DNA from 3 places in the Burkholderia ubonensis genome. Region 1 is predicted to be linked to each of the others. Evidence: riboswitches for the same ligand, from Rfam matches in the RefSeq annotation. Region 1 holds a riboswitch; each other region holds the start of a gene.
What was found. A riboswitch is a leader RNA that binds a small molecule or an ion and turns the genes downstream of it on or off. The one in region 1 is predicted to bind cobalamin.
Positions count from the first base shown of each region.

Region 1 (5,595 bases):
CGCTCGCGCCCGCTTGCGCGGCCCATTGCGCGAGCAGCGGCAGGTCGATGCTCGAATGGCGGCTGTGCAGGTCGAGATGGCCGGCCGCCAGCTTGCTGAGCTTGCCGAAGCCGCCGCACATCGACAGCCGCGCGACCGGCGCCCGCCGCAGATGCTTCAGCACCGCGCCCGCGAAATCGCCCATCTCGATCAGCGCCATGTCGGGCAGATGGTAGTGCGCGCGCATCGCGTCCTCGCTGGCGTTGCCGGTGCACGCGGCGATGTGCGCGACGCCGTTCGCGCGCGCGACGTCGATGCCCTGATGGATCGACGCGATGTACGCGGAGCACGAGAACGGCCGCACGATCCCGGTCGTGCCGAGGATCGACAGCCCGCCGACGATGCCGAGGCGCGGGTTCATCGTCTTCAGCGCCAGCGCCTCGCCGCCCTCGACGCCGATCGTCACGTCGAAGCCGCCCGCATGGCCGTGTTCGGCGGCGAGCGCGTTCAGGTGCGTCGTCATCATCAGGCGCGGCACGGGATTGATCGCCGGCTCGCCGACCGGCAGCGTGAGCCCCGCGCGCGTGACCGTGCCGACGCCCGGCCCTGCATGAAAACGCACGCCGGGCGCCGCCGCGAGCGCGACGCGCGCGAACACGAGCGCGCCGTGCGTGACGTCCGGATCGTCGCCGGCGTCCTTGATCGTGCCGGCCTCCGCGCCGCCGGTTCCATCGGGTCCATCGGCGATCAACCTGCAGAATTCGACGCGCATCACGACGCGCTGCCCCTTCGGCAGCACGATCTCGACCGCGTCGCCCGCTTCGCCGGTCAGCAGCAGCCGCGCGGCGGCCAGCGACGTCGCGGTCGCGCAGCTGCCGGTCGTGTAGCCGAAGCGCAGCGGCGCGGGCTGTTCGGGGGTTTCGTCGCGCATCACGCGGCCGCCGTTGCGTGCATCTGCGGCATCTGCGCCGGCTTGCACACGTCGTACAGCGTGACGGGCAACGGCTGCCGCCAGGTGTCGAAGCGGCCGAGCGGCTGCGCGTGCGCGAGCGACACGCGCGTGAGCGTGCCGCCGTGCGCGTCGCGCCACGCGGCCAGCGCGATCTCGCCCTGCAGCGTCACCGCGTTCGCGACGAGCCGGCCGCCCGGCTTCAGCGCCGACCAGCAGGCGTCGAGCACGCCCGGCACGGTCGCGCCGCCGCCGATGAAGATCGCGTCGGGCGCGGCGAGCCCCGCGAGCGCATCGGGCGCGCGCCCCGCGACGAGCTGCAGGCCCGGCACGCCGAGCGCGTCGCGATTGTGTTCGATGTAGCGCTGCCGTTCCGCGTGCGATTCGATCGCGATTGCCCGGCACGACGGGTGCGCGCGCATCCATTCGATGCCGATCGACCCGCAGCCTGCGCCGACGTCCCACAGCAGTTCGTCCGGCGCGGGCGCGAGCCGCGCGAGCGTCAGCGCGCGCATGTCGCGCTTGGTGAGCTGCCCGTCGTGGCAGTAGGCGTCGTCCGGCAGGCCGGGCGTCAGCGCGCGGCGCGGTGCGTCGGGCGCCGCGCGGCAGTCGAGCGCGACGAGATTCAGCGCCGCGGTCTCGTCGACCGCCCAGTCGTGCGCGAGCGCATCGATGCGCCGCTCGAGCGGGCCGCCGAGATGTTCGAACACGCTGATGCGGGTCGGCCCGAAGCCGCGTGCGGTCAGCTCGGCCGCGACGACGGCGGGCGTGCGGCCGTCCGCGCTCAGCACGAACAGGCGCCGCCCCGGCAGCAGATGACGGGCGAGCGCCGCGAGCGGCCGGCCGACCAGCGACACCGCGCCGACGTCCTGCAACGCCCAGCCGAGACGGGCCGCGGCCAGCGACAGCGACGACGGCGCGGGCAGCACGCGCCATTCGCCGGGCGCAAGCTGGCGCGCGAGCGTCGCGCCGACGCCGAACAGCATCGGATCGCCGCTCGCGAGCACGCAGACGGGCGACCCGCGGCGCGCGAGCACGCCCGCGAGATCGAACGGCGACGGCCATGCCTCGCGCGCGGCCGCGAGCCGCGCGGGCAGCATGTCGAGGTGCCGCGGCGCGCCGACCACGAGCGTCGCGTCGAGCAATGCGCGGCGCGCGGCGCGCCCGAGCCCCGTGTAACCGTCGTCGCCGATGCCCACCACCGTCAGCCACGCCGTCATGCACCCTTCCCCATCGTCCGGTTCCATCGAGTCGCCGCGCGCGGCGCACACGCGCGCGCCGGTGCGGCGATCCGCATTGCGAAAGACGGCATGGTAGCGTGTTCCACCGCGCGTTTCCATCCGCCGGCCGCGGCGCCGCGCAGCGTTTTCGCGTCGGCTCACACCGCCGTTCGGCGGTCGCGAAGCGGCGGTGAAATCGGGTATCCTACGCCCGTTCGTTCGCCGGCGCCCCTCGGGGCCGAAGAGGGAACACAGGGCGCGTGCCGCGCCGCTGTGGCTGCCCCCGCAACTGTAGGCAGCGAGCCCGCCTCCATCTCGCGCCACTGGCTTGTCCGGGAAGGCCTGGAGCGGGCGTCGACCTGTCAGCCAGGAGACCTGCCGGCTTGAAAGTGCGTGCGTGCCAGCCGGCATCGGGCGGGGTGTACCGATGCGTTGGCCGCGGCGCGACACTGCGCCGGTGCCCCGTTGAATTCCGTCCCCGTTCCGTCTGCTTCACCCGTCGTGCGCCCATCGGCCTGCCCGGGGCTCGTGCGCGTCGTCCCGGCCGCCGACGGCGGCCTGTGCCGGATCAAGCTGCCGGGCGGCCGCCTCGACGCGCGGCAGGCGCGCGCGATCGCCGCCGTCGCCCGCGCGCACGGCTCGGGCGTGATCGAAGCGACCAATCGCGCGAACCTGCAATTGCGCGGCATCCGCGACGGCGCGGCCGCGCCGCTCGCCGGCGCCCTGCTCGACGCGGGCCTCGGCCCCAACTCGGCCGCGTACTCCGGTGCGTGCTGCGGCGCGGATGCGGCCGGTGCAAGCGACGCCGACGACGCCCGCGCCGCGCTGGCCGCCAGCGACGACGTCCGCAATCTGATGCTGAGCCCGCTCGCGGGACGCGACCCCGCCGCGCTCATCGACAGCGCGGCGCTCGCCGCGCCGATCTTCGGCATGCTCGCGCGCGAGCCGCGCCGGTGAGCTGTCACCGAAATTCTCGATCCAGCTCGACGGCGGCGAGGCCGTCGCGGCGCTCGATCATCCGCACGACATCTGGCTCTCCGCATGGCGGCGCGGCGACGGCGCCGTGCGCGTCGCGGCCGGGCTGGCCGGCTGTCCGCCCGTCGCCCCCGGCGACCGGCCCGCATCGTTCGACGTCGCGCCGCACCAGGCCGTCGAACTGGTGCGCGCGTTGCTGCTCGCGTTCCTCGATCTCGCGCCGGCCGACGCGACGCGCATGCGCGCGCTGCTCGCGACGCGCGGCGAACGCGCGCTGGTCGCGCGCGCGCAGCACTACGCGCCGTTCCCGCTCGCGGCCGATCCGGCGCTCGCCGGCTGGCGGCGTCCGCCGGCCGACGCCGCGCTGCGCTTCGGCGCACGGCCGACGCGCGACGCCGATCGCTGCAGCGCAGGCGCGCAGTTCGTGCTCGGCCGGCTCGATGCCGCGCTGCTGGAGCGGCTCGCCGCGCTGGCCGACGCCGACGGCGACGGCACGCTGTCGATGACGCCGTGGCAAGGCGTGTTCGTCCACGGCGTGCGCGCCGCCCGCGCGCACGCCGTGCTGGCCACGCTCGCGTCGCTGGGCCTCGTCTGCACACCGCTCGACCCGCTCGCGACGCTGGTCGCGTGCGCGGGCAGCGCCGGCTGCGCGAAAGCGCGCGCCGACACGAAGCACGACGCGCTCGCGCTCGCCGCGCGCGTCGGCCATGCGCTCGATGCGCACCTGACCGGCTGCGAGCGCCACTGCGCGCTGCCGCACCCGGCGGCGCACACGCTCGTCGCGGTCGCGCCGGCGCGCTACGACCTTTACCGGCGCGATGATGCAGCAGGCGCAGCGGGCCTCGGCGCCCTGCTCGCGCGCCACTTGACGATCGACCAGGCCGCGGCCCGACTGGGCAACAACCCGCGGCAAAGCCAGGACACCACCGATGCTTGACTACATACGCGACGGGCAGGAAATCTACCGCCAGTCGTTCGCGACGATCCGTGCCGAGGCCGACTTGTCGCGCATCCCGGCCGACCTCGAAAAACTCGCGGTGCGCGTGATCCACGCGTGCGGGATGGTCGACGTCGTCGACGATCTGCGCTTCTCCGCCGGCGCGGGCGCGGCGGGCCGCGCGGCGCTGGCCGCCGGCGCGCCGATCCTCTGCGACGCGATGATGGTCGCGCAAGGCATCACGCGCGCACGGCTGCCGGCCGGCAATCGCGTGCTCTGCACGCTCGGCGAGCCCGAGGTGCCCGACCTTGCGGGGCAGCTCGGCAACACGCGCTCGGCCGCGGCGCTCGAACTGTGGCGGCCGAACCTCGCGGGCAGCGTCGTCGTGATCGGCAATGCGCCGACCGCGCTGTTCCATCTGCTCGACATGCTCGACGCGGGCGCGCCGCGCCCCGCGCTGATTCTCGGCTTCCCGGTCGGCTTCATCGGCGCGGCCGAATCGAAGGCGCTGCTCGCCGCCGACAGCCGCGGCGTGCCGTACGTCGCGCTGCTCGGCCGGCGCGGCGGCAGCGCGATGGCGGCCGCCGCGGTCAACGCGCTCGCGACGGAGGTCGAATGACGGCCGCGCGCGGACGCCTGTTCGGCCTCGGCGTCGGCCCGGGCGACCCCGAACTGATGACGCTGAAGGCGGTGCGCCTGCTGCAGGCCGCGCCGGTGGTCGCGTATTTCGTCGCGAAGGGCAAGAAAGGCAATGCGTTCGGCATCGTCGAAGCGCATCTGCGCGACGCGCAGGTGCAGCTGCCGCTCGTCTACCCGGTGACGACCGAAGCGCTGCCGCCGCCGCTCTGCTACGAAACCGTGATCGCCGACTTCTACGACACGGCCGCCGACGTCGTCGCCGCGCATCTCGACGCGGGCCGCGACGTCGCGGTGATCTGCGAAGGCGATCCGTTTTTCTACGGCTCGTACATGTATCTGCACGACCGGCTCGCGCCGCGCTACGACACCGAGGTCGTGCCCGGCGTGTGCTCGATGCTCGGCGGCACGGCCGTGCTCGGCCAGCCGCTCGTGTATCGCAACCAGAGCCTGTCGGTGCTGTCCGGCGTGCTGCCGGAGGACGAGCTGCGCGCGCGGCTCGCGCAGGCCGACGCGGCGGTGATCATGAAGCTCGGCCGCAACTTCGACAAGGTGCGGCGCGTGCTCGACGAACTCGGCCTCGCGAAGCGCGCGCTGTACGTCGAGCGCGCGACGATGGCGAACCAGCGCATCGTGCCGCTCGACGCGGTCGATCCGATGGCGTCGCCGTATTTCTCGCTGCTCGTCGTGCCGGGGGAAAAATGGCAAGGATGACGACCCCGCCCGCGATCGTGGTGCTCGGCGCCGGCGCGCTCGACACCGCGCGGCGCATCCAGGCGCGCTATCCGGGCGCGCAGGTGCACGGCCTCGCGTCGCGCGTCGCCGCCGACGTGCCGTTCGACGAGCTCGGCGCGCACCTGCGCGAGCTGTATGCGCGCGGCCTGCCGATCGTCGCGCTG
Region 1 is NZ_CP013420.1:794,338-799,932, forward strand. Features, by position in the region: gene WJ35_RS03645 (cobalt-precorrin-5B (C(1))-methyltransferase) at 1-910, opposite strand, end outside; gene WJ35_RS03650 (bifunctional cobalt-precorrin-7 (C(5))-methyltransferase/cobalt-precorrin-6B (C(15))-methyltransferase) at 910-2,148, opposite strand; cobalamin riboswitch at 2,355-2,546, shown strand; partial or broken gene cobG (precorrin-3B synthase) at 2,650-4,060, shown strand; gene WJ35_RS03660 (precorrin-8X methylmutase) at 4,053-4,679, shown strand; gene WJ35_RS03665 (precorrin-2 C(20)-methyltransferase) at 4,676-5,410, shown strand; gene cobJ (precorrin-3B C(17)-methyltransferase) at 5,407-5,595, shown strand, end outside.

Region 2 (5,595 bases), on a different replicon from region 1:
GCCCGACCGCTGCTCGCCGACATCACGCGTCCCGAGACCACCGACGCACCTGCGCTCGAAGCCGCGCGATGAACCGTTCCCGCCCGACGCCGCAGCTGGAACAGGCATCGCTGATCGAACAGGTGCTGCGCATCGCCGAAGGGCTCGGCGCGATGTTCGCGCCGTTCACCGAGGTCGTCGTGCACGACCTGCGCTCGCCGAAGCATGCGATTCTCGCCATCCACAACAACCTGTCCGGGCGCGAGGTTGGTGACCCCGCGACGGAACTCGGCCTCGCCCGCATCGCGGACGACAGCTACCCGCAAGTGCTCGCGAACTATGCGAATCGGTTCAGCGACGGGCGCCAGGCCAAGAGCACGTCGATCGGCATCAAGGATTCGAGCGGCCATTACGTGGCCGCGCTGTGCCTGAACGCGGACGTCACGCTGTTCCGCGGCTTCCAGGGGATGCTGAACCAGTTCTGCAGCGTCGAAGGCGCGCCGGTCGCCGACACGCTCGATCCGGCCGGCGCCGACGCGATCCGGCAGCGCATCGATGCGTTCGCGACGCGTCTCGCGTCCACGCCGCGCGAACTGAAGACCGACCAGCGGCGCGAGCTGATGCAGATGCTGAAGGCAGACGGCTTTCTCGAGGTGCGCCGCGCGATGGAAATCGTCGCGCAACACCTGGGCGTCTCGCGCGCGACCGTGTACAACGATGCAAAATGACGGGCACGCCCGCCCCGATGATCGCCCTATCGACGAGAGCCACCGATGACCAATCCGACCCTTCCCACCTACGACGACGTCGCGGCCGCCGCCGCGCGCCTGCAGGGCCACGCGCACCGCACGCCCGTGATGACGTCGAGCACGCTCGACGACGCGCTCGGCGCGCAAGTGTTCTTCAAGTGCGAGAATTTTCAGCGCATGGGCGCCTTCAAGTTTCGGGGCGCCTTCAACGCGCTGTCGCGCTTCGACGCCACGCAGCGCCGCAACGGCGTCGTCACCTTCTCGTCGGGTAACCACGCGCAGGCGATCGCGCTGTCGGCGCGCATGCTCGGCATCCCGGCAACGATCGTGATGCCGCAGGACGCGCCGGCCGCGAAGATGGCCGCCACGCGCGGCTACGGCGGCAACGTCGTGACCTACGACCGCTATACGGAAGACCGCGAGCAGATCGGCCGCGAGCTGGCGGAGAAGCACGGGCTCACGCTGATTCCGCCTTACGACCACCCGGACGTGCTCGCCGGACAAGGGACTGCCGCGAAGGAGCTGTTCGACGAAGTGGGCGCGCTCGATGCGCTGTTCGTCCCGATGGGCGGCGGCGGGCTGCTCTCCGGCACCGCGCTCGCGACGCGTGCGCTGTCGCCGCAAGCGAAGCTGTACGGCGTCGAGCCCGAAGCCGGCAACGACGGCCAGCAATCGTTCCGCAGCGGCGCGATCGTGCACATCGACACGCCGCGCACGATCGCCGACGGCGCGCAGACGCAGCATCTGGGCAACCTGACGTTCCAGATCCTGCGGCGCGACGTCGACGACATCCTGACAGCGACCGACGCCGAACTGGTCGACAGCATGCGGTTCTTCGCAACCCGGATGAAGCTCATCGTCGAGCCGACCGGCTGCCTGTCGCTCGCGGCCGCACGCAAGATGAAGGACGAACTCGCGGGCAAGCGCGTCGGTATCATCATCAGCGGCGGCAATATCGACCTCGCGAACTTCGCCGCACTGGTTTCCAGTCCCGCCGCATGAAATCGCCGGGGGCGCGCGCCGGCGGCTGCGGCGCGCGCTCCCGGCGCAACACCCCACCGCCTCGTTCGAACGACGAGGACGCGCGCGTTCCAGCCTCATATCGCCCCGCCACGGCCAGCCGCTTTCGTCAGATGTGAAATACGCTCCGTTGCGCCCGCGACACGCCATCCGCGAGCATTCGACGCGCGGTGACGTTTTTTCGCACCCCTGCGCGATTCGACGATTGACGTGCCGGCGTGCTCGCCCTTACGCTTGCGCACCGATGGTTCCCGGAGACGGGATCAAAAGGGAACGCAGCAGAGGCCGAGCCTCCAATCTGCGGCTGCCCCCGCAACTGTAAGCGGCGAATCCGCGCCACCACGCGCCACTGGGAAACCGGGAAGGCCGGCGCGGATGACGACCCGCAAGCCAGGAGACCTGCCATCGACCCGAGGTCCAGCAGCCGCACCGGGCGGGGTGTCCCGATGCGCCGGCACCGCCGTTGGCGGTCGCCCCGTTGCATGGACGGCCCCGACCTCTGAACGCTTCGCATGTTCATTCTTACCGCCCTCGCTTCCGCGCCGGAAGCATCGCGCCGCTGCACCGCCTGCGTGCGCGGCGCCGGCTCGCGCGCACGCCGCATCTGCAACACGACCACGCTCGCCGCATCATGAATCTTCGCCACCTTCTCGCCACGTCCGCCGCATCGGCGCTGCTCTGCCCGCTCGCGCACGCGGCCGGCGACACGGCGCCTGCCGAAGCGTCGCCGCCCGCGGCCGGCACGGAGCTGCCGACCATCGCCGTGACCGACACGCGGCGCCTGCCCGAGTCGTTCGACCAGCGCTATGCGACGACGCAGGTGCTCACGCGCGCCGACCTCGAGCGGCTGTCGCCCAGCGAGCCGAGCATCACGCAGGCGCTCGCGACGCTGCCCGGTGTGACGGTGTCGTCCAACGGCGGCCCCGGCTCGTCCGCGTCGGTCAGCATCCGCGGCTCGTCGGCGAGCCAGGTCGCGGTGTTCATCGACGGCATCCCGATCGGCTCGCCGACCACCGGCATCGCGCCGTGGGCTGACCTGCCGACCGAAGCGTTCGAGCGCGTCGAGGTGATCTCCGGGCCGGCCGCCGCGTCGTTCGGCGCGAACGCGATGGGCGGCGTCGTGCAGCTGTTCACGCGCCGCGCCGCGGGTCAGCCGAACCAGACGAGCGTGTCGTTCGGCGGCGGCTCGAACAAGACCTTCGATACGCAGCTGCGCACGTCCGGCACCGTGCCGTCCACCGGCCCGCTCGCCGCGCTCGGCGGCCTCACCTACTCGCTCGGCCTGCACGACTACAACACCGCCGGCATCGACGCCACGCAGCCAGTGCTGCCGTACCACGAGGCCGGACGCAATCCGTATCACGCGCAGGATCTCGATGCGCGTCTCGGCTATGCACGCGGCAACTGGTCGGTCTCGACGTTCGCGCTGTATCACCGCTCCGACCTGTCCTACGACAACGCAGGCTTCGCGAATCGCCAACTCGACCATCAGCTGACGACCGGCGTCGCGTTCCATCTCGACATCACGCGCGACACGCAGTTCGCGCAGTCGTTCGGTTATGCGAGCGACCGGCAGTTCCTGTATGCGAACGATCCGACCATCCCGACCGACCAGATCGATTCGCAGCGCATCAGCGTGTCGACGTCGCTCACGCATCAGGAGCACGGCTTCCGGCTGTTCGGGCTGCCGCTGTCGGGCGAGACGAAGCTGGCCTACGACTTCACGCGCGAGCAGGCGTTCCTGCCTGCCGACCTGCCGGACGGCATACCGACGCGCAACGACTCGGCGTTTTCGCTGCATCAGTCGGCGACGCTCGGCAGCGTGACGATGTTCGTCGCGGGCCGGCACGAGATCATCATGGGCAAGGCGGTGAACACGGGTAACGTCGCGCTGTCGTGGGCGATCACGCCGGTGTATGCGGCGCGCGTCTCGTACGGCAATGCGTTCCGCCTGCCGTCGTTCAACGACCTGTACTACCCCGGTTACGGCAATCCGAACCTGAACCCCGAACGCAGCGATTCGGTCGAGGCGGCGCTCGATGCGAATACGGCATACGGCACGTTCAGCGCTGCGATTTACGACACGCGCGTCAACAACCTGATCGCGTACAACCCGGCGACGTTCTCGCCGATGAACATCGGCCGCGCGCATATCCGCGGCATCGACCTGTCGTACAAGGGGACGATCGGCCGGTCGACGCCGGTCAGCATCGCGGTGGGCATCCTGAATCCGCAGGACGTGACCAACGAAAGCTGGCTGAGCCGCCGGCCGCGCCAGACCTTCAGCGCGAGCGTCGACCACACGTGGGACGAATTGCGCCTGCATGCGTTGAGTACCGGCGCCACGCTTAGCTACGGCGGCACGACGTTCGACGACCCGGCCAACACGACCTATCTGCCGTCGTACCTGAGCGTGAACCTGCGCGCGTCGTACAAGGTCAACGCGCATCTGACGGTGTCGGCCACGTTGTCGAACCTGTTCGACCGCCAGTACATGACCGCCTACGGCTACAACACGTTGGGCCGCACTGCGTTCGGCAAGATCAGCTATACGTTCTGATCGCGCCGGGTACGGCACTGGCCCGCGCGGGCGGTGCCGCATCGAGTCCTCGTGCATACGCGGTCGCGCCGCGATGCGCGTCACGCCCCTGCGACGCCACGCACGCCTGCGATCAGCTGGATCGCGCCAAATCCCGCGATCACGACCGCGGACACGCGCGCGAGTGCGTACATGAGCGCCGGCGGCATCCTGGTGCGCAGCGCGGCGCTCGTGCCGCTCAGGCACAGCCACCACGCCGCCGAACCGACGAACACGCCGCCCACCATCATCGCGACCGTCGCGCGCATTCCGCTGTCGTGCGCGCCGGCCAGCGGGCCGAGCGCCGCGAAGATTCCGACGAACGACAGGATCGTCATCGGGTTGGACAGCGTCAGGCCGAAGGTCGTGACGAAATCGCGCAGCGCGGTCGTGCGCGGCAGTTCGGCGCGCGCGGCCGGCGCAGGCGCTCCCTGCCGCGCGATGGTCCAGGCCAGCCACATGAGAAACGCGCCGCCGCCGATCTTCAGCACGACGGTCAGCATCGGAAACGCGGTGACGACGCCGGCCACACCGAGCGCGCCGAGCAGTCCGTAGAGCGCGTCGGCGCATGCGGCGCCCAGGCCCGTCGCGAACCCCGCTTGAAAGCCCCGGCTCAGGCTGCGCTGGATGCACAGCATGCCGATCGGGCCGACCGGCAGCGCGATCGACAACCCGATCACGACGGACTTGATGAACAGCATGACCGGCTCCCGGCGATGTGTGATGACTGGAGAAAGCATCGTATGGAAAATCCGATCGCCGCTGAAGCCGGTTTTTAAGGAAAAATGGCGCTTTCACCTTAAAAACTCCGACGCGATGGACGAACTCGACTGGAAGCTGATCGCGCTGCTGCAGGCCAACGGCCGCATCAGCTATACGGAACTCGCGCGGCAGGTTCACCTGTCCGTGCCGGCGGTGACGGAGCGCGTGAAGCGTCTCGAGTCGACCGGTGTGATCGGCGGCTACACGGCGCGCATCGATCCGGCCGCCGCCGGCTATCCGGTCAGCGCGCTGATCGGCATCACCGTGCCGCAGCCGGCGAAGGCGAAATTCCTGAAGCTGCTGGAGACGATCCCCGAAGTGGTCGAGTGCCATCACGTGACCGGCGCCGACTCGTACGTGATGCGCTTCGTCGCGGTCAGCATGGCGCATCTCGAACAGTTGATCGAGCGCGTCAATCTGTATGGGGAAACGCGCACGTCGATCGTGATGTCGACGCCGTTGCCGGCGCGCGGGCTCGCGCGGCCGGCCGTCGCGAGCGATTTTCCG
Region 2 is NZ_CP013422.1:1,172,838-1,178,432, forward strand. Features, by position in the region: gene WJ35_RS24960 (YbaK/prolyl-tRNA synthetase associated domain-containing protein) at 1-72, shown strand, start outside; gene WJ35_RS24965 (helix-turn-helix transcriptional regulator) at 69-707, shown strand; gene WJ35_RS24970 (threo-3-hydroxy-L-aspartate ammonia-lyase) at 753-1,730, shown strand; cobalamin riboswitch at 1,977-2,170, shown strand; gene WJ35_RS24975 (TonB-dependent receptor domain-containing protein) at 2,380-4,308, shown strand; gene WJ35_RS24980 (LysE family translocator) at 4,389-5,027, opposite strand; gene WJ35_RS24985 (Lrp/AsnC family transcriptional regulator) at 5,143-5,595, shown strand, end outside.
Region 2: another riboswitch for cobalamin. It lies ahead of WJ35_RS24975 (TonB-dependent receptor domain-containing protein); the one in region 1 lies ahead of cobG (precorrin-3B synthase).

Region 3 (5,595 bases), 840 kb from region 1:
TTCACGGTCGAGTTCGCGCGCGAACCGGACGACTTCCTCGGGCTGCTTGCGCTCGGCCTGTCGATGGGGCAGTGGCTGTCGCTGCCGATGATCCTCGCGGGCGTCGCGCTGATGGTCTGGGCATATCGCCGCCGTGCGGCGGCCTCGGCTGCGTGATGCGATCGCGCAACTGACGCACCAACGAAAAACGCCGGCCACTGGGCCGGCGTTTTCGCATCTGGCGTGCTCGAGCGTCGTGCGTTACTTCATCTGCACCGAGCCGTTGACCGTGACCGACACGGTCGCCTTGCCGCCTTCGACCGCGATCGGCGCGCTCATCTTCGCGCTGTCCATCGCGGGTGCGGCCATCGCCATCATGCGCGGATACGGCTGCACGTTGCGGCCGCTGCCGACGTTCACGTCGCGAATCGAATAGTTGTTGTAGCCGAACGCCTTCGCGGCCTCGTCCGCGCGCACGCGGAACGACTTGATCGCTTCGGTCGTGAGCTTCTGCTCGGCCGCGCGCTGCGCTTCCGGCGACAGCGAGAACTCGACGTTCGCGACCTGCATCAGGTTCGACAACTGGCCCGCGAGCTTCGACGCCGCGGCGAAATCGCGCGATTCGAGCACGACCTCGGTGCGGCCGCGCCATGCGGAGATCCTGCCGTCGCGGTCAGTGCTCGGATAGACGGAGAACGCGCCCGTGCGCGCAGTGACGCCCGACACGCTCTTCGCCTGCGCGAGCGCGGCGTCGGCGCGCTGGTTCAGCGCGGACGTCAGGCTGCCCGGGTCCTTCGCCTGCTGCTCGTAGAACAGCGTGATGTGGATGATGTCCTGCGGCACCTCGGCGCTCGCCTGCGACGACAGCGACAGTACGCCCGACGGCTCCGGAAAATGCGGGTTGACGGCCTGCGCGTGCGCCGCGGGCGACGCGAGCGTCAGCGCGACGGGAACGGCGGCGGCGAGAGCGAGCGACAGCGCGAGTGCGGATTTCTTGGTCATTGTTGGACTCCTTGTGCGAGGGCGCGCACGCGGATCACGCGTGCGCGACGCGGGCGGGCCGCGCGACGAAAAAACGACGGCCGGCCCGACTGGCCGGCAGCGGTTGCTTAGGCTGCGCGACCGCGCCGCGAGTTCCGGACGGGCGGTCGTGCGTTGACCAAATTTAATGTTTGCCCTTTGCGTTCACTTCATCAGCCGTTCGGTGATGAAGCGCCATTCGGCGCGCGTGACGGGCGTGATCGACAGCCGGTTGCCTTTCGCGAGCACGCGCATGTCGGCGAGCTCGTCGTATTCGCGCAGTGCGGCGAGCGGCACGAGCGCCGCCTTCTTCACGAAGCGCACGTCGACGAGCAGCCAGCGCGGCGTTTCCTGCGTCGACTTCGGATCGTAATAGGGGCTCTTCGGATCGAACTGCGTGGGATCGGGGTAGGGTGTCGACGACACTTCGGCGAGGCCCGCGATGCCGGGCTCGGGGCAGCTCGAGTGATAGAACAGCACGCCGTCGCCGATCTGCATCGTGTCGCGCATGAAATTGCGCGCCTGATAGTTGCGCACGCCGGTCCACGGCAGCGTGCGCTGCGGCGCATTCGCGAGATCGTCGATGCTCGCTTCGTCCGGTTCGGACTTCATCAGCCAGAATTGCATGGATCGTGATCGACGCAGAAAGAGGCTGCTACAAAAGGAAACGGCATCGGGATAGGTACCCGATGCCGTTGAATAGGCCCCCGCCTTAGCCGCTAGGCCGGCATCCTGAACCTGGGGTTCAGAATTGGTCGCAGTTAGCAGCACTTCGGGTACATCAGACAGAGTGACGCGCGCGCCCGTGCTACAAATTTCCGCAACCGTGCACATGGCATTGGTTCAAGGAATATATGACCTTGGCGAACCAGGCAGGGAAGCTGACTAAACTGTGAATCTATGTGTCCAATTTGACCACCGTTGACCGTGGAGATCAAGGGAAATCGACGCATCGATCCGGGTTACTGCGTCTCGTGCTGTGCGAGCACCGCACCGAGCTGTTCATTCATTTGGCGCATTGTACGCCGGATTTCTTCCGCGGGAAATGCTTCACCGTGACGCACGCTCTGCTGCAGCCGCAGCAGTTCCGACGCGAGCGACAGCGCCGCCATCACGGCGATGCGGTCCGTGCCGCGCACCGAGCTGTTCGAGCGGATCTTCGTCATTTCCGCGTCGACGCGCGCGACGGCTTCCAGCAGCGCCGCTTCGGTCTCGGCCGAACAGGCGAGCCGGTAGGCCTGGCCGAGAATCGAGACTTCGATCTGCTTGGTGCTCATGCATGTTCTCCGTGGCTGGCTGCGTCGTCGCTATCGGTGCGCGACTGCGCATCCAGCAGGTCGAGCTGGTTGTCGGCTTCCGCCGCGCTCTTCGTGCGCGGCAGCTTCTCGAGAATCGCGTTCAGCTTGACCTGCGCGTCGTCGATCTTCGCCGACAGCGTGTCGCGTTCCTCCGCGAGCGCGTTGCGTTCCTCGCGCAGCTGCGTGAGCTCGCTGCGCACCGTGTCCGCTTCCGCGCGCAGTTGCGCGACCTGCTCCTCGAGCGCGAGCCGTTCCGAGTGATAGCGCTGGTTCAGCGCAATCAGCCGGCCAATATTTTGAGATAAGGTTTCGAGTTCGTTGAGCATCTGCTGCGTCCTCTAAAGACCCAGCATTTTAGCGCGGAATAACGCACATTCCGACATATGTAACGTTTCCAGTCGTAACACCCCCGCTTCTTGCCGCGAATATGCCGGTTGCGCAACGCGCGGCCCGCTTTCTTGACGCTCTCGCGGCCCGCTCCTAAACTTGGCGCCGCCTCGGTGCTCGCGCGTGCGACGCGCGGTTAAACGGGAAGCAGGGCGCGGGCTCCGCCAGGAGCCGCCAACCTGCGCTGCCCCCGCAACGGTAAGCGGCCGCATCGGACGATGCAGGCCGGCTCGGGTGCGCTCGGCGTGTGCGGTTCGCACGCGGGCGCAGGCCACTGCGCATGTCTCGCGCGGGAAGGCGAGCCGGAACGCCGCCAGCCCGGATACCGGCCGAGGCGGGGAGCCCGTGCGCGGGCTTCGTAACGCGCGGCCTGCGGGGAAGCGGGGCGCGCTGCGGTTCACAGGACTTTCTTCGATGCTGACCCCAATCATTCGCACGACGCTGCGCATGCCGCCGCGTGCCGTGTGCCGCCGTCACGTTGCGTGCGGCCAGTGCGGCTGCGCCGGGCTCGGCGAGTTCGGCGAGTGCGGCGGCCTCGCACGCGAGCGCGATGCCGCACGACCGGCAAGCGCGCGAGGCGCGAGCGTGCGCGCGACGCCGTGCGCGCGGACCGGCCGTTCGATGGATCTCGACCGTCACGGGCCGGCGTCGCCGAAGTGCGGCGCAGCAACTCGCCGTACGGGGGCCGGCAACCTGCACATCGGTTCGACACGTCGCAGCGCGACGTCCGTTCGGCGTTCGCCTCGGCGCAACGCAATCTCCGTCATGCGTTCGTCTCACCGCAGCGCCACGCGCGTGCGCCGCTGCTCGACCTTCGTCGGATGCGGCGCATGAATGCCGCGCGTGCCGTCGCGATCTGGACCACGCTCGCCGGCGTGGTGGCGCTGCTGTTCGTCGCGTCACTGACGATCGGCAGCGTGCCGATCTCGCCGCTGCAGGCGCTCGCGTCGCTCGTGCCGCACGGCGGCGACACGTCGGGCGGCACGGCGCTGTTCGGCGACATCGTCCGCACGCTGCGCGTGCCGCGCGCGCTCGCCGGCTTCGCGTGCGGCGCGCTGCTCGCGCTCGCGGGCGCGCTGCTGCAGGTGCTGCTGCGCAATCCGCTCGCCGAGCCGTACGTGCTCGGCGTGTCGGGCGGCGCGGCCGGTTTCGCGCTGGTCGCGATGATCGCGGGCGGCGCGTGGTGGCTCGTCGATGCGTCGGCGTTCGCCGGCGCGCTCGTGTCGATGCTGCTCGTGCTCGGCCTCGCGCGCCGCGAGCTGTGGCGCGGCGACGCGCGCGACGCATCGCCGCGGCTGCTGCTCACCGGCGTCGTGATCGCGGCAGGGTGGGGCGCGCTCGTCACGCTGCTGCTGTCGCTCGCGCCCGATGCGCGGCTGCGCGGCATCATCTTCTGGCTGACGGGCGACCTGAACGGCGTCGCGACGCCGTGGTTCGCATGGGCCGCGCTCGCGCTCGCCGCGGGCGTCGCGCTGCCGGCCGCGCCGCAACTGAACGTGCTGCTGCGCGGCGACGCGACCGCGCTCGCGCTCGGCGTGCCGGTCGCGCGGCTGCGCGTGCGGATCTATCTCGTCGCGTCGCTGGCCGCCGCGGCCGCGGTGACGACCGCCGGCACGATCGGCTTCGTCGGGCTCGTCGTCCCGCACGCGCTGCGCCTCGCGTTCGGCAACGACCAGCGCATGCTGCTGCCCGCCGTGATGCTCGCGGGCGGCGGCGGCGTGATGGCGGCCGACCTGCTCGCGCGCACCGTGATCGCGCCCGCGCAACTGCCGGTCGGCGTGATGACCGCGCTGATCGGCGTGCCGGTGTTCCTGTGGATGTTGCTGAGGAGGCCGCCGCGATGACGCACGCTGCCGACGCGGATTGCACGGCGCTCGCGCTCACGCTCGAGGCCGGCGCGCGCACGCTGCTGGGCGGTTTCACGCAGACGTTCCGGCCCGGCGAGATCTGGTGCGTCGCGGGGCCGAACGGCGCCGGCAAGACGACGCTGCTCGCGACGCTCGCGGGCCTTTCTGCGCCATCGGGCGGCCACGTCGAAGCCGACGGCCGGCCGCTTGCCGCGTGGCCGGCCGCGCAGCTCGCGCAGCGGCGCGCGCTGATGCCGCAGCAACTGCACGACGCGTTCAGCGCGACCGTGTTCGACACGGTGCTGCTGAGCCGCTTCCCGTATCTCGGCGGCTGGGGCTGGGAGCGCGACGGCGATCGCGCGGCCGCGCGCGATGCGCTGGCGACCTTCGGCCTGGCAGCGCTCGCCGGGCGCGACGTGCTGTCGCTGTCCGGCGGCGAGCGGCAGCGCGTCGCGCTGGCCGCGACGCTGTGCCAGGGCGCGCCGCTGCTGCTGCTCGACGAGCCGCTCGCGCATCTCGACCTGCATCACCAGATCGACTGCCTGACCGCGCTGGCCGCGTGGCTCGAAGCCGATCAGCGCACCGTGCTGTTTTCGTGCCACGATCTGAATCTCGCGCGGCGCTTCGCGACGCACGCGCTGCTGCTCGATGGACGCGGCCACGCGTGGGCGGGGCCCGTGCATGACGTGCTGACGCCCGAACGCGCGAGCGACGCGTTCGGCTATCCGCTCGTGCTGATCCGCCAGGACGGCCGCGACGCGCTGCTGCCCGCGTGGCCGGAGCGGCGATGAATGCCTTTCTTTCGACGCGCGGCGGTTGCCGCGTCCATGAGGTGAACTCCCGATGACACCGATCGACTTCCTGCCTGACATCGCGCCGCTCGACGCTTCGCTGCGCGCGCGCCTGCAACATGTGATCGACCACAAGACCAAGCCGCCCGGCAGCCTCGGCCAGCTCGAGCCGCTGGCGCTGCAGCTCGGCATGATCCAGCGCACCGAGCGTCCGCTCGTGCAGCGTCCGGTGACGATCGTGTTCGCCGCCGACCACGGGATCGCGGCCGAAGG
Region 3 is NZ_CP013420.1:3,226,892-3,232,486, forward strand. Features, by position in the region: gene lgt (prolipoprotein diacylglyceryl transferase) at 1-156, shown strand, start outside; gene WJ35_RS14720 (SIMPL domain-containing protein) at 241-981, opposite strand; gene WJ35_RS14725 (EVE domain-containing protein) at 1,165-1,626, opposite strand; RNA gene ssrS (6S RNA) at 1,700-1,881, opposite strand; gene WJ35_RS14735 (cell division protein ZapA) at 1,962-2,276, opposite strand; gene WJ35_RS14740 (ATPase) at 2,273-2,623, opposite strand; cobalamin riboswitch at 2,779-3,033, shown strand; gene WJ35_RS14745 (iron ABC transporter permease) at 3,506-4,528, shown strand; gene WJ35_RS14750 (ABC transporter ATP-binding protein) at 4,525-5,322, shown strand; gene cobT (nicotinate-nucleotide--dimethylbenzimidazole phosphoribosyltransferase) at 5,375-5,595, shown strand, end outside.
Region 3: another riboswitch for cobalamin. It lies ahead of WJ35_RS14745 (iron ABC transporter permease); the one in region 1 lies ahead of cobG (precorrin-3B synthase).